Regions from separate parts of the Peribacillus sp. Bi134 genome, predicted to be linked through region 1. Evidence: riboswitches for the same ligand, from Rfam matches in the RefSeq annotation. Region 1 holds a riboswitch; the other holds the start of a gene.
What was found. A riboswitch is a leader RNA that binds a small molecule or an ion and turns the genes downstream of it on or off. The one in region 1 is predicted to bind cyclic di-GMP.
Positions count from the first base shown of each region.

Region 2: linked by a shared signal. The riboswitch ahead of LQ188_RS04505 (anti-repressor SinI family protein) and the one ahead of sinI (DNA-binding anti-repressor SinI) in region 1 are both predicted to bind cyclic di-GMP.

Region 1 is NZ_CAKKLN010000005.1:499,897-507,856, forward strand. Features, by position in the region: gene LQ188_RS13760 (hypothetical protein) at 1-883, opposite strand, end outside; gene LQ188_RS13765 (hypothetical protein) at 1,175-1,396, opposite strand; gene LQ188_RS13770 (LytR family transcriptional regulator) at 1,662-2,591, shown strand; gene LQ188_RS13775 (hypothetical protein) at 3,230-3,466, opposite strand; gene LQ188_RS27005 (VanZ family protein) at 3,589-3,762, opposite strand; gene LQ188_RS26835 (hypothetical protein) at 3,831-3,962, opposite strand; gene LQ188_RS13780 (hypothetical protein) at 4,236-4,373, opposite strand; gene sinI (DNA-binding anti-repressor SinI) at 4,878-5,012, opposite strand; cyclic di-GMP riboswitch class I at 5,030-5,111, opposite strand; gene LQ188_RS13790 (acyltransferase) at 6,066-7,244, shown strand; gene LQ188_RS13795 (Wzz/FepE/Etk N-terminal domain-containing protein) at 7,319-7,960, shown strand, end outside.
Region 2 is NZ_CAKKLN010000002.1:320,749-328,708, reverse strand. Features, by position in the region: gene secA (preprotein translocase subunit SecA) at 1-1,251, opposite strand, end outside; gene LQ188_RS04510 (helix-turn-helix domain-containing protein) at 1,672-1,995, shown strand; gene LQ188_RS04505 (anti-repressor SinI family protein) at 2,144-2,284, opposite strand; cyclic di-GMP riboswitch class I at 2,316-2,401, opposite strand; gene raiA (ribosome-associated translation inhibitor RaiA) at 3,058-3,615, opposite strand; gene LQ188_RS04495 (flagellar protein FliT) at 3,869-4,213, opposite strand; gene fliS (flagellar export chaperone FliS) at 4,213-4,614, opposite strand; gene LQ188_RS04485 (flagellar hook-associated protein 2) at 4,639-6,150, opposite strand; gene flaG (flagellar protein FlaG) at 6,165-6,527, opposite strand; gene LQ188_RS04475 (DNA endonuclease) at 6,705-7,547, shown strand.

The DNA of each region.
Region 1 (7,960 bases):
TTTCATCTGAGCTTGAGCTTGAGCTTGAAGAGCTTTCATATGAGCTTGAGCTTGAAGAGCTTTCATATGAAGAACTGCTCTCTTCTAATGAACTGCTTTCATCCTTTCTACTTCCGTTTGCTGAATTTCCATTTGCTGAATTCGCGTTTGATGCACCTCCGTCCGACGAACCTCCATCTTCGGAATTTTCATCTGTCTCCTCTTCAGCTTCTTCCTCTACCTTCACAGTTAAGGCAACGAATTGGACATGATCAGTTGGCACATAAAATAATTCTTCTTTATGCACAACGATAAGGTACGTATCAGCCACTTTCATCAGGATGCCCTCAACCCTCTCAGGTCCACCAGCGAAAACGGATACCCAGTTGTGGACTAAGCGAGTCAGAAGGCCATTAAGTGTATCGGTTCCGTTATAAACAAATTCAGGCAATAATTGTTCGTCTGATTCTTCGATCACTGTTACACTTTTAATATGGGAAATCGGGTATAAAACAAGCCCATCCTTCTCCGTGGATAAAACTAAAAATTCATCTTTCACATCTACAACCCGGCCAACTTTAGATCCCGGACCGCCGCCATTCACTTGAATGCAGCTAGTTTGAAGTGTTGACAGCACTCCTAAAAAACTGGTCGGAAATACTGTTTCTTCTTCCTCGGCCAATAAATCGACTTGTGACTTTTTCGCATTCGCGACAACTATTTTCAAATGATCCCTTGCGTAATACACAAGTTGAGTTTGTTCATCTTTCCCTGTTTGTAAAACGATATAATCGCTTAATACTCCTATAAGCCTGCCTTCTCTAGAATCAGGCCCGCCTTTAAACACCCTCACCGATTTTCCTGTTAAAGCATCAAGGTACGGTAAACCAACAGTCTCTGCCATTTTTCCTTTAGCCTCCAATAGTTATTTATACTTTAATGATATCCGTACTGCATATATATGCGCCTGCTTTCCAATACGGACTCTGCTTATCACCCATTTTGTAGGAAATCGTCGTACGCCTAGAAATTCCCTTTTGAAAAATCACTTTTTCCATTCTATTCAACTTTTAAAAAAGGGCCTTACTTTTTAATAAAAAAACTCGGGAATTTTTTCCGGAGTTACATCAACATATTTCTATATAGAATGAAATGGCTACACAGGAGCTTTACTTTGTCCGGATTTTGTCACGGTTCATGCAGCTTGCCAAACTATAACTTCGTTTACATCACAGAATAACTGGTGATTTTTTTCTGATTCTGTATATAGCTCCACATACTGCTCAGCTGAAACATTTTGCGGAGCTGCCTCGATCAGCGGCGGATACCGTCCTTCCCCTTTGTTTGTCACCGGGAATTGCAAAGGCAGCTTGGAAGCACCCCTTTTAAATACTGCCTTCCCCTTGAAAAACCCCACGACTATTTACCTAGATGAAATCCAGACTTTTATATAGCCGTGCTGCTACAATGTCATAGCTTTAAACCCTTGCTATATCAGCATTCAATTCAAAAAAATTCAAACCAATTATAAAAACCTATTAAACTTTCATGTCATAACAAAAACCTTTTATTGGCTTCCAAATATGTCAAAGGTATTATAAAGTAGCAAAATATACTATTCTTTTATTATGAAATTAAATATAATAGATGAAGTGGTTACAAAAAGAGGAAGGAAGTAAAATATGAGACATGAAAAAAAGAAGAAAAAGAAACGGACATGGCTGAAGGTAGTCGGGGTAATTGTCCTGCTATTCATATTAGCTGGGGGAGCCTTTGCCTATTCCGTATGGAATTCACTGACAAAAACCGTTGACACGATGCATACACCAATAGACCGTACCACCGATAAACGAACTAAGGACCTTGCACTATCCGATCAGGAGCCATTCTCGATGCTCATGCTCGGTGTCGATGAACGTGATGGCGACAAAGGCCGCTCAGATACAATGATCGTCTTGACAGTCAATCCGCAAAAGAAATCGGTCAAAATGCTAAGCATTCCGCGTGATACACGGACCGAAATCGTCGGTCATGGAACACAGGATAAAATCAACCATGCATTTGCCTTCGGCGGCGCAAAAATGTCCATGGATACAGTTGAAAACTTCCTTGATATCCCAATCGACTATTATATGAAGATCAATATGGAAGGCTTTAAGGATATCGTTGACGCAGTCGGCGGTGTGACCGTACAAAACGATCTGGATTTCACATCCGATGGCATTCATTTTGCAAAAGGTACGCATACTCTTAACGGGAAAGAAGCCCTTGCTTATTCAAGAATGAGACATGATGATCCTAGTGGTGATTTCGGCCGTCAATCCAGACAACGTGCCATCATCGAGGCTGTAATCAAGGAAGGCGCTAGCCTTTCATCATTGACGAAATACGATGAAGTCTTCGCTGCACTCGGTAATAATATCCAGACGAATTTGACGTTTGATGACATGATGGACATCCAAAAGAACTACAGGGACGCAAGCAAAAGCATTACCCAATCATCTATAAATGGTAACGGTACTAAAATCGACGGAATCTACTATTATATTGTGTCGGATGAAGAAAAGGAAAAGGTTCAATCCGAATTAAAAGAACAATTATCCATCAAATAAGAAAAAATGAAAGAGCTGTCCGGACCCGCATCCTGACAGCTTTTTCATTTTCCCCGTCCAATAATCTGACAAAAAACGAACACCAATTGTAGAGATTTGTTGGAATTTTTGTTGTTTATTAGGCACTAAAAGACGGTATAATCTAATATGAGCTGACAATTCCATCTTCCCCTTGCCCCTATAATCACTTGACACTATCATTCACTGGACCCGGAATTCCATCAACCGTCATTCATCAACTATAATAAATAATCCTAAACCAAAGGAGTGGATTTGTATGAAAATCAAAGCAGGCAGCTGGGCTATGCTAAGCAAACAGGACAAAATGTTTATTCTGAAAGCCATCAGTGATCGATCAAGAATGAAATATGTTTCATGAGAAGTAGCTCTTTTCGGCAATACATGAGAGCATTACCTCTCCCTTTTCAATAAAACGAACTCGAGCCTGAAAAAGGAGAGGAACCTATTTAAACCGAATATTCCCATAACAAACAGCTTTCGCCTTTTTCTGTGAAAACATAGCTATCTTGTTCAAGATAAACACCACAATGCGAGAATTGAAGACCTGTGTAACTGGAATTTCATAGGCCGTTTTATGCTGCCCTCCAACCTTATCCAGAATCCAGTTCTTCACATTCTTAAGTATCGGCCTGCAAATCATATTGAAAGGACTTCACATTCATATGCTGTAAAAATACATGTGACCGATTTTGCACATAATCTGCACGATTCGGAAATCGAAGCTTTATTTTAGAACTTAACAAATCCCAGGAGTTCCCGAACTCCGCCTCACTTTCATCACGCGCTTTTTGAACCGATCGAAAAAAAAGAATGATACAAACTCCTGCAGCTAACACCCCGAGAATAGCCGTCAATTCTCCTCATACTCATCACCCTCACAGGTTATCATTCATTTATAAATAAATGAAAACGATAAAAAAGAAGCATGTTTTAAACATGCTCCTTTAGTATATGTAACGGAAATGATTTCTAAAATTCATTGACGCTTTCTTCTTCGATACCAGAAAAGAGAAAAGAAGATTCCCAGCAAACCGCCAAACGTGTCCAGCATGACATCTTGCAACAAGGGAGTTCGGCCACCGGTTAGTTTTTGATGCAAATCATCTGCACTAAAAAGGATACATATAAGAGCCCCTGAAAACGATAGAATAACATTCTATACAAAACTGCACCAAACAACACCCAACGTCAATAAGCCCGGGAAGAAGTATCTACGAATCATATACTATCAGGATGTTCAATGATCCCGCTTAATTTCTCCTTAATCTCTTCCACAAGTTCATTTACAGAAACATCTTGTCCAGACTCACCCTTGGCAAAAGTGTCTTTTAAAATATCAAAAAAATCCATGCGAAATTTCCACTCCAATATATAATTGAGCCACCATTTCATACTGTTGTCCTAATCCTTTTTTCAAAAATAAGGAATATAGCTCATTTATTTGATAATCACATATAAACCGAGAATTGGCAAGCAGAAACTAGTTTGAAAACCAAAAATTTACCCAATTTTAACATTTCTGAAATATCCCTTTTGAATGAATACTAGTAAGTTTTAGGTAAATAGTGTGGATATAAAAAAACAAAAAAGGACCGATTGCTCAGCCCCTTCGATAACCCCACATTATGATTGTCCCATAAAATATGTCATTAATGAAATCAAAACTAATGTAATGGTAATATAAGTCCCAATAAAAATTTTCTTGCTTCTCTGTTTCTTTTCATAAACTTCCTCGAACGTAATGAACTTGTTTTTTGTCATCAAATAATCTCCTTCTATTTTGATGGCAGCTATCTGACATCGCCTTTGCGAAGTCCCTTTGCTTGATCTCTATAGTGTAGTATCGGCACATAACGAAAAATATTTAAGTATTATTCACTATTTTTTTGCTATATTTCGTATATCTGGAGAAGGGTAAGACAACTTAAAACACATTATGTATTTAAGTTAAATTCCATTATCAATATATTAAATCCTTCTTTATTCATTTAATAATCTGATTTAATAAGGGTTTTATTCTAAAACATTCAATATTATTTTTATCCAACCGCAAAATGATAACCATAGCGGTACACTGAATAAAGTTCCCCACATTAAACCCTTAAAAAAGGCAATAGGTACATCCATAATAAAAATCCCCCTCAATTAGGTCGCATTTTTATTATCATCGCCATGTTCCTTATTCTGGATACCTTTTACGGTAATTTCCGGTAATGAAAATAAAAAAGAAGACTGTATAACAGCCTTCCCTAAGGTACATATAGCTTATCCCATGATGTAAGATTTTTCTCTTGATCCATTTTCTACGATAAAATCATTCACATCTTTAATGGACAAGCCTGAATTTTTCGCTTCTAACATTAAATAAATCCATTCTTCCAATTCATTGTTTTCTTCCATGACAAATTCCGCCTATTTGTGGTAACACAGCCGTCTTAGCAAAGCCTTAGACCTGTAATTTTGCGTCCCTATTTTTCAATAGGTTTGCTTTTCTCAAGAATATTTAACATTATGATGATTTTCCAATTAAATTTCATGCGCAAAATATGTAAGTCTAACTTTTATGAAGTCGACATACCCATATATTCATGTTAATTATACTTAATAAATCTGATAATTAACTAAAATACTTTTCGTTAATTTCCGCCATCATTCTACAATATTCTTCAATAAAACAACTAGGTATTGGTAATTTTTGATTCATCATAAAAAGCTTAACGCACAATAATATTTTACTTTAACTTTCTTCGACGTTTATTAAATACTTTCATAAAAATACTTCCTTCTTCTGTTTTAAAAAACTTAACCCCAACTAATTTTAAAGGTGTCCATATTTCTCTCATTTGGTATAAAGGCATTAAAATCATCCTTTCTTATATAATTTATTAATGGATCCTTTGCTTTTAATAAAAATGACAGGTTTATATTAAATAGTAAAATCTATTATTTTTTTTTACTTATTTTTTTATCTTTCGATAGAATTAACAGTTTACACCATCACCCTTAACGAACAAACTGTTCTTTATAAAGAATAACCAAATTGAACTTACCATCTTTACATTATTATGTCAATTGGTTTAATTCTATTTGCATATCTTGTAATTTGTTTCCCTCATTACAGGAATAATAAACATCGCCTGTATGTCTAATCCTTAACTGGCTAGCTGTTCCCCAAACTTCCATATCTTAAGGAAATTTAGGGTAGTGGGTACAGGATTTATCCATTGGCCAAAGGCCACAAATCTCTTATAAGAGCATGATGTGTTCGGTCTTTCAACTGTTCTCCAGAAGTATTTATTAGTCGATTAAACATTACCTAATCGAGCTTATAAATTGGTATATTATGGTTAATTTTGTACTTAATTGTCTATTTTTGTCTGTTTTAAAGAACTAACTATACTTTATTGAGAACAAGTGCTATATTATAAAAAAACGGTTTATATGGAGGAGGATATGACTAGATATGAGGAATTCGACTCATTAAGGGGTTTAGCCGCTCTCATAGTGTTAATCGGGCATTATTTGATGGTTTACCCTTCATATGCTGATTATCAGTATGGTTCAAGCAGCAGCTCCAACATGATTTATTTGTTTAAGGAAACTCCTTTACGCCTTTTTTTCAGCAGTGGAAATGAGTCTGTCATTCTATTCTTTGTATTAAGTGGTTTTGTTTTGTATTTATCAGTTAATAGTGCTAAATTCCACTATTCTACATACTTAATAAAACGAGTGTTTCGAATTTATATACCATATCTAGTAGCAATAGGCATGGCTATATTGGCTAAAATGCTTTTAAGCCAAATTGATTTGCCCTATATCACTGACTGGTTTAATAAATCTTGGACAGGCCCGGATACTCCTTCCTTATTAATAGAACATCTTTTGTTTATAGGGCAATACAATACAGACGCCTATAACAATGTTATATGGTCCCTTGTCCACGAAATGAGAATTTCGATTATATTTCCTGTTCTGATTTTTTTATTTGTGCGAAAAAAGCTTAAATACTCTTTATTATGGCTTTTTGTTTTAATTTTTTCGTCGACTATTTTTTTGTATTTGTTTGGTTCTGGTGGCGATATAACAAGCATTTTTCTAAGTTTCCACTACAGTACCCTTTTTTTGATGGGAGCAATAATAGCGAAATATCGACACGGACTTTTTTCCTATACCTTGAAAAAGAAAAAACCTGTAAAGATTGCATTGTTGTTGGGGGCAATTACCTGTTTTATGTACGAAGGCATCATTGGTGAAGTGGATTTTTTAAACAATTATATTTTTAGGGATTATGTTGTCTCATTCGGTGTTTGCATTTTTATCTCCATGAGCGTATGTTCCCAAAAAATTTCGACTGTCTTAAGGTCTAGATTGCTAACTCTTCTCGGGAAGATTTCATATAGTTTGTATTTGTACCATCTTATATCCTTATTCTCATTGATGTACCTATTCTATAACAAGCTGCCTACCGGTTTAATATTGATATTTTCCTTTTTCTTATCTTTTTTACTCTCTTCAGCGTCCTATCTACTTGTGGAAAAACCATGCATGAGGCTCGGATCGTACTTCACAAGAAACAAACAAGAAAAAGTAATTTCCAAAGACCACATAGCTTTAAAACGCAAAATAGGATAATTTCTACTATTATATAAAAATTCTTTGCAAGTTGTGAACGTATTCTTACTATCTCTAAAAAAGTGGTGAAATCGATGAATGAAAAAGTAAAAATTAAAGATTTTATACGAATCTTAAAAAAGCGAATATTTATCATTATTCTATCTACCCTTTGTATTACTGGTTTTATTATTTTTTCGTCCATGTACCTTATGAAACCAACCTATCAGTATTCCACTCAAGTTCTGGCAGGATCATTAAGCATGGATGAAAAGGAAGCCTCGATAAACAAGGTTCAAGAGAACAGACAGCTTGCTCTTTCATATATGGACATCATTAAAAGTCCGCAGATCATGATAGGAGTTAAAGAGGAATTGAATCTTAAGACTTCTAGCTATGACTTACTTAAGCAAGTTTCCATTACTAATCGAGATAATTCACAAATCATCACGATTACCGTCAAGGATTCAAATCCTGAATCCGCTAAGGACATCGCCCAAACTGTCGCGAGGCATTCGATATCTAATTTTAAAGACATTACAAACGTTAAACAGATTAGTATTCTAAATGATAATGAAATGGGACAAGCAGAACTGCTTTTCCCAAAGCCGAAATTCATCATAGCCATTTCGATCATAATAGGCTTTTTTGCTGGAATAGGCTTAGCACTTCTTAGAGAGCACTTTGATGATTCAACCTACTCCGATAGGGAGCTTGAACTTCTTGGAATTCCATTA
Region 2 (7,960 bases), on a different contig from region 1:
AGCCTTGAATTTGCCATCAGTTGTCGCGTATATAAGATCTGCCCTGTCGTCCCTGATGATATTCCTGTTTGTCGGGATCGCAATTACATTCATATTATAAATATTGCGGAATTCTTCTTCTTCCGTTTTGGCTGTTCCGGTCATACCTGAAAGCTTTTCATACATCCTGAAATAGTTCTGGAATGTAATCGTCGCAAGAGTCATGCTTTCATTTTGAATCTCAAGTCCTTCTTTCGCTTCGATCGCCTGGTGGAGACCTTCACTGTAACGGCGGCCTTTCATCAAACGGCCAGTGAATTGGTCAACGATGACTATCTCGCCTTCCTGGACAACATAATCCACATCCAAATGCATGGAAACATGTGCCTTTAACGCCTGATTGATATGATGATTCAAAGTAACGTGATTAATATCGAATAAATTATCGATATTAAACGCTTTTTCAGCTCGATTCATCCCATCTTCCGTCAGCTGAACACCTTTTGTCTTTTCATCATATGTGTAGTCGGTTTCTTTTTTCAAGGTTTTTACAAACGCATTGGCCTGGATATACAGCTGAGCCGATTTTTGTGCAGAGCCGGAAATGATCAATGGCGTTCTTGCCTCATCGATCAAAATCGAATCGACCTCATCAATGACAGCGAAGTGCAGCGGGCGCTGTACCATTTGTTCTTTATATAACACCATATTGTCACGAAGATAATCAAAACCTAACTCATTATTCGTACTGTACGTAATGTCAGCATTGTACGCCGCCTGTTTTTCTTCTTTAGAATGACTGTTCAAATTCAACCCGACGGTCAAACCAAGGAAATCATACAATACACCCATCTCGGTGGCATCACGGTGTGCCAAGTATTCATTGACAGTAACGACATGTACACCTTTACCGGTAAGCGCGTTTAAATAAACCGGCATGGTGGACGTTAAGGTTTTACCTTCCCCTGTTTTCATCTCGGAGATATTTCCATCATGAAGTGATGCCCCACCCATGATTTGAACACGATAAGGATATAAGCCCAGAGCACGCTTTGCCCCTTCACGTGCAACCGCAAAAGCCTCAACAAGCAAATCATCAACGGTTTCCCCATTTTGATAACGCTCTTTAAATTCACCCGTTTTGGCACGCAACTGTTCATCCGATAACCCCGCCGTCTCATCAGCCAGCGCTTCGACCTGATCGGCGATTTTTTCTAAACGTTTGATTTCTCGCTTATTCGGATCAAAAACTTTATTTAATATATTAAGCATTCAATAACGCTCCTCTATTATGGTAATTATCGTTCAATGACAAAATTCATATAAGTAAGAAGAAACACACTTCTATTATTACTAATGCACGCTTAATTTTACCACTTCTATCATAGAGGTACAACTTCATGTCACTTCCCTGGTATAGACCTGAATTCAATTCTTGCGAAAAACAATGGATAAATGAGGAGTAAAACTGTTAAAATAGAAGGAAGTATAAAAAATATGTTGCTAACTCCCCACTATTCCATATGTAAATGTGAATTATCCATAACCTTCCATCACTAGATGCTGTGTGTCCTCTCTAGCGATAGCATGTCAAGGTAATCCAACCTTACAGTCGTCTTGTTTTGAATGATAAGATTGGCTACTGACACTTATTAGCGGAAGATAAATAGAACATGTTTCGAGGTGGTATTGATGATTGGTGAACGTGTAAAAAAACTGCGAGAAGAAAAGAAAATGTCGATGACTGAACTTGCCGATAAAGCGGGTGTGGCAAAGTCTTATTTAAGTTCGCTCGAGCGGAACTTACAAACGAATCCTTCTATTCAATTTCTTGAAAAAATCTCCGCCGTACTAAACATTCCTGTTGATGCCCTGCTTTATGATGCACCAAATAAGGAAACCTTAGACACTGACTGGATGAAAATCGTTGAGGAAGCCATGAATTCGGGTGTCTCAAAACAACAATTCAGGGAATTCATCGAGTTTAATAAATGGAGAAAAGATAAAGAAGAGTAGAGTGGTAGTACACTAGTTTACCTACATAATCCTGAAGAATACAGTTTGAATAAGCTAGACTTGTAGAATCTCAAGGAAGAATAAACCCTATAAACAGCTAATGAATCGAATTACTGTTTATAGGGATGTTCTCGAACTTTTTCGTAAGCTATTTTCCATTGTTCTCCTCTAATGTTACCTCAAGGCTTTCCCGTTTCAAAAAAGCACTGATTTCCTCCTTTTTGAAACCCAAGCTCCTTGCTTCTGAAATCAATTTCACCCATTCTTGATCCATTTCCACATTAGCCACCTCTTCTACCTCCTAAAATACTCCTTGTATTTCAGGCAGACCAGCCATCATAGTCTCGAGGACCTTAGACCTGTGCCTTTGCGCCCTCATCTTTCAATAAGTTTGCCTTTGTTGGTATTTATTACCAAATACATTACTTATAATCATATTATAACGGATACCCACTCCATATATTGCTATTTTATGTCGGTAATCTACCTAAATGCAAAAACTTTTATCCGACAAATTATTACAAAATTAAGAAAATTCATAGTGCAGGTAATTTATCATAGACTAATTCATTTTCGTTTTTTTGTATAATAGTGAATATTGCTCTTCTTAATATTTCGTGGCTTTGTATTGATTCTCTCCATTGTAAGTGCATCCAAGGCTTTTTGCGCAGTTAAATCCTCACCGCAGGTCGGGCAAAGCCACTTTCCATATTCCGCACTGCTAAAAGAAGCCCTATGGCAAGTATGGCAATTCTTTCGATACAAGTAATCCAACCCCTCTGCACCTTGATCAAATTGTTTTTTATAAAAAATCAGCCGTTCTTTTTAAAGAACTCACAATTTGAGTATAGTGCAAAAGAAGGGGGTTATTAAATAGGTAAAACTGACTATTTATCTTAATAAAGAACAATAATTGTTCTTCAAAAGGATTTTTCGTTGATTTGTATTTTATAGAGAACAAAAGAAGCAATCATTCTTTTCCTTTTCAAACGAATTCTATCAACAGGCATTAAAAAAGCACAACCCAAAGGCTGGGCTGTGCTTTTGATCTTAGAATAATAATTAACTAGGTTCAATCAATCCATAGCGTCCATCTTTTCGGCGGTACACTACGTTCGTTGTATTAGTATCCGCATTCGTGTAAACGAAGAAACTGTGACCAAGCATATTCATTTGTAAAATCGCTTCTTCACTGTCCATCGGCTTTAAATCAAAGCGCTTATTGCGGACCACTTCAATATCATTATCGTCTTCGAATTCATCCACCACTTCGTCAACTTCCATATTGAAGGCGAATGCATCTGGTGCAGCTGATAGATTGTTCCGGAACTTACGATTGACCTTCGTTTTATGTTTACGAATTTGGCGTTCAAGCTTATCATTGATCAAGTCAATGGCAGCATACATATCCGCATTTTCCTCTTCAGCACGAAGAACCAAATTCTGCATGGGAATCGTCACTTCGACCTTTGATGTATTATTGTTCACTTTTAAATTCACTAACACATTTGCATCTGGTGTATTGTTAAAATATCGTTCTAACTTGCCAATTTTCTTTTCGACGTATTCTCGAATTGCTGGAGTTACCTCAATGTTTTCACCGCGTACGTTGTAATTCATAAAGTGAGTCCTCCTTAAATTAAGACTATACAGTTAGATTCTACAATACCCCTCCGGTTCCTTTTAGAAACACATCATGAAATATGTCGAAATAATGAAACAATTGTCGGAAGGTTTGGAAAGGGGTTGATGTCTGCCCTAGCTTCATTATATCAAATGCTATGCTATAAAGAAAAAATTAAGCCTATTTTATTTACAGAAAATTTAAAAATAATTAACATGAAAACCTTTTGGAATCCAAACGGTCGTGTAATCAATTTCTTTTATCATAGAACACACCATCCACTGATAGACTTTCATACGGGTTCGTGTATTTATTGGACGATCGTTTCTTCTTGTTTATTTCCTGGATATCCCGCTTTATCTCCTGCTTTTGGAGCTTCAGCAAGTGATCGACCTTTTGGTTGAGCAACAGTGCTGCACGTCCCAGCTGCTGCTCTTCTGCAGTAAAAGGCGGTTTGATTCGAGAAAGAAGTCCATCTCGCTGATCGATCAGCTTTGTGATCCTTTCTATTTTATCATCACGCTCTGTAATCGTGTGATTTTCCAGAACGGCAAGTAATTCAACAGTCAAATCATGAAAGGTCCTAATCACCATTACACTTGACCGCTTTGGGTAAATTGTTTTTTCCGATTGATTTGAATTACTTCCTTCCAAGTATTCCGGAACTCAGTAACAAGGCCCTCCACTTCTTCCAAGGCAGAAACATCATTTTTCATATTCGCTTCTATCAGACGCCGGTTCATGAAATCATATAGACTCATCATATCTTTGGATACATCCGCATCCATATTCAGCGTCACCATCAATTCGCGGATGATATTTTGCGCCTTGATGATGTTCGTATTCTTCGCTTCGATATTTCCTGCTTCAATGGCCTTCTTCCCAAGCATGATGAACTTCAAACAGCCATTATAAAGCAGTAATGTAAGCTCTCCCGGGGATGCTGTGTTGACTGAATTTTGCTGATACGATTGATAAGGATTATTTATTGCCATATTTAACTTCCTTTCCGACTTACCTTAACTAAAATAAGAAGCTAACGATGCACTTTGGCTGTTTGCCTTTTGAATCGCTTTTTCCATCGCCGTGAACTGGTTGTAATAGCGCGATTCCAATTTCGTTAGCTTTGCCTCAAATGTTGAAATCTTCTTATCCAGCCCATCGACCAATTTTCCGATTGTAAAATTGTTATTAACAAATCCGGCCTTTCCGGCCTTTTCAGTAATCGCCTTCATTGATGATTCTATATCATCCCTTAACCGGCGCGCGAGGCCTTTGTCGCTCTTTTCTGGCCCATTGGCCATGAACATATCATAAATCGCATTCGGATCCTCACTAATGGCTGCCCGGAGCTTGTCCTCATCAATCGTTAATTTACCGCCCTCCAAATAATTTTTGGTGGTGGTGATCCCCAAACTGCTGAGATTGTTTTTTCCTGTGATCCCATCCACCGAGGTGTATAGGGATGACCTCATTGTGGTCAGGAGGCTTTTTAACGTCGAATCCCCTTTTAATGTTCCGCTTTTCGCTTTTTCTTCCCACAGCTTCACTTCATCCTCTGTCATTGCCTTCTTTTGCTCAGAGGTAAGCGGGGTAAAGGAGCGATATTTAGCTTCACCCGTTTTATCTTGAACCTTTTTAATGACATCATTGTATTTATTCACAAACTGAGTGATCGTGTCCAGGATGGCATCCACATCAGCTGTTGATGAGAATGTGACTGTATCCGTCGTTTTTTGCTTTACCGTTATTTCCGCTCCATTAATCTGAAACGTATTCGAAGGCCGGGAAATGTCCAGGCCATTATAAGTAATCGATGCATTTTCCCCTATTGTGCCGCCAGTTCCTTCATTGTTACTGCTCATTTTTAGCACATTGAAGAAATCTCCGGTACTCCCTAACTCAATTTCAGGCCGATTTTTTATATCACCTGTATTTTTAGCAGTGATGGAAAACTTCTGGGACGTTTCATCGAAAAATAGAGTCACTCCCGAGTTTGCATTAATTTTATTTATGACACTTTCTAACGTATCGTCCGCATCAAGGGTAAGAGTATACAGTTTTTCCACTGTTGCGCCATCTTTTACTTCCGTATCAAAACCGCCATCCTTATTGATGGACAGTATCGTAATATCTTGAGGAGTCGTGATTCCCAATTCCGATAGTTTCTTTTTGGGGTCGGTAACAGCTGATTTTTCTGTACTTGTCATGGTTGCTGCCTTGGCAAGTCCATTCACTTTTATATTCCCGGAAAAATCACTGGTCGAATTCACATTTCTCACTGATACAGCATCTGGATTCGATAACGTCACCTTCTTTTTAATGAAGGAAGACTGCTTCCCAATTCCATCACGAATGAGCGTATCCAATTCTGATAAAGCTGTATTTATCGAACGGTAATCATCCCGCTGCCACTCGGAATACTGCTTTTTCTGTGTCAGTTTATCCAATGGCACCCGTTCTGCCTGCATCATGCTCTTAACTAATTCATCAATGTCCATCCCGCTTGCTAAACCACTGATTCGTACCAAAATTGATCACCCGCTTATATTTTTTCATCCACCATTATGCCGACAAACTCCGTCATTGCCGCATAGAAGTCCAATAACTTCTTCGGGGGAATTTCCCTGATCGTCTCATCCGTTACATCATCCACTACCTTGACATAGTACTCATTCAGCTTCTCATGATATTCAAAACGAACCGCCGTATGTGTTGGATTAAGGAAGGTGTTTAAACTATCCACCACTTCCTGCATCTTTTCTTTTGAAGGCACATAAGTAGATTCCCCACTTTGCTCCGAATAGGCTAGCGTATTCATTTCCCGCTGATAAAATGAACTGATTCCTTCCGAGATTGCTGTTCTAAGTTGTGAGGAAAGGATATTTGTGGACAAACTCTCCAGCATCTAAATAGCCCCCAATATGATATCTTTACTTTTTATATCGGTTCCGAAATGGAACTTTACAGTGTACATACAAAGGATTTATTATTAAATAGAGAACGAACATTCGCTATCGGAGGGGATAACATTATAAAATGGGATTAAGAAGATGAGCTTACACTCTTATATAAGGAGGTTTTCATAATTAATCTTACTGAAATCCAGAAAAATATATTATATGCCAGCATTATAAGTGACGGTGAAATCACGAAAATTTATAAAAATAGCAGGAGAAAGAACAACAGCTACCGGGAGCACTACGGCACATCTCAGGGAGATTATCGAAAATGGAAAATTTCCTTTTTTGATGGATTATTATATATCACTCCGGCAAGCCAATGTGTCCGTTCCGCTTCTTTAGAATTATTCACCAATTTATTCCCACACTTTTACAGTGATGATGGAACTAAACATCTCCCCTTCACATTATTGAAACATTGCATTTTACCACATTTCCTAACTATTCTATACATGGATGATGGCTCTTTAAGCATCTCATACAGGGAAAATCATAATAAAAAAATTATTTACCTCACACCGCATATTTACCTTTACCTTCAATGTTATCCTAAAGACGAATTAGAGAAACTAAAGGAACATATATTTACCACATATCATTTATCCTTAAAGCTGAGCTCTCGTAAAGATGGATATGGATATATTCTAAAAACTACTTCTGTTAAAGAAACTTTTCGTTTCCTCGAACTAATCGAACCTGTAGCAAAAACTTGTTCTTCCATGTTATATAAAACCTCTTGGGAATTCCGAAATCAAAAAGAAATACTCAGGTGGAAATCTAAGTATCCTGATTACACGATTCTTACCAGCAGTTCAGATCGCTCTAAACCCTATTCTCCAGATGAAATTAAATTACTAAGACAACTTAAAGAAAATGGTTATACAACAAATGAAATTGCAAAGATGCTAAAAAGAAGTTATTGGTCCGTTACTTATAAATGGCAAGAAATAAAAAAACTAAACTAACGCCAAAACGTGATAGTATTTTGGAGCTAAATAATGTTAATCTAACCGACCCTTTATATTTTTCGATAAAAAAAGAGACTCTAGTAAAACTAGAGTCTCTTTCAGGTAATCTAAAATTAACGAAGAAGTTGTAAAACTCCTTGTGGTTGTTGGTTCGCTTGCTTTGCGACTATGTCTTTCGATCATAGAACAGACTATATCTTCACCCTTATCTTATAAGGGGCTGGGCACTTCGAATGGCTTTTGCCACCCTACGGATTTCATTGCCATAGCTTTCACCTTAGACTGTATATCCTAGTCGTTGAACCTTCTCCAGAGTTTCCTCAAAGGAGCTTGGCTGCTGATTATCCATTATGTCATCTCCATCATTTTCAGACCATCACGCTTACCGTTTCCAGTTACGTTGTGGTTGA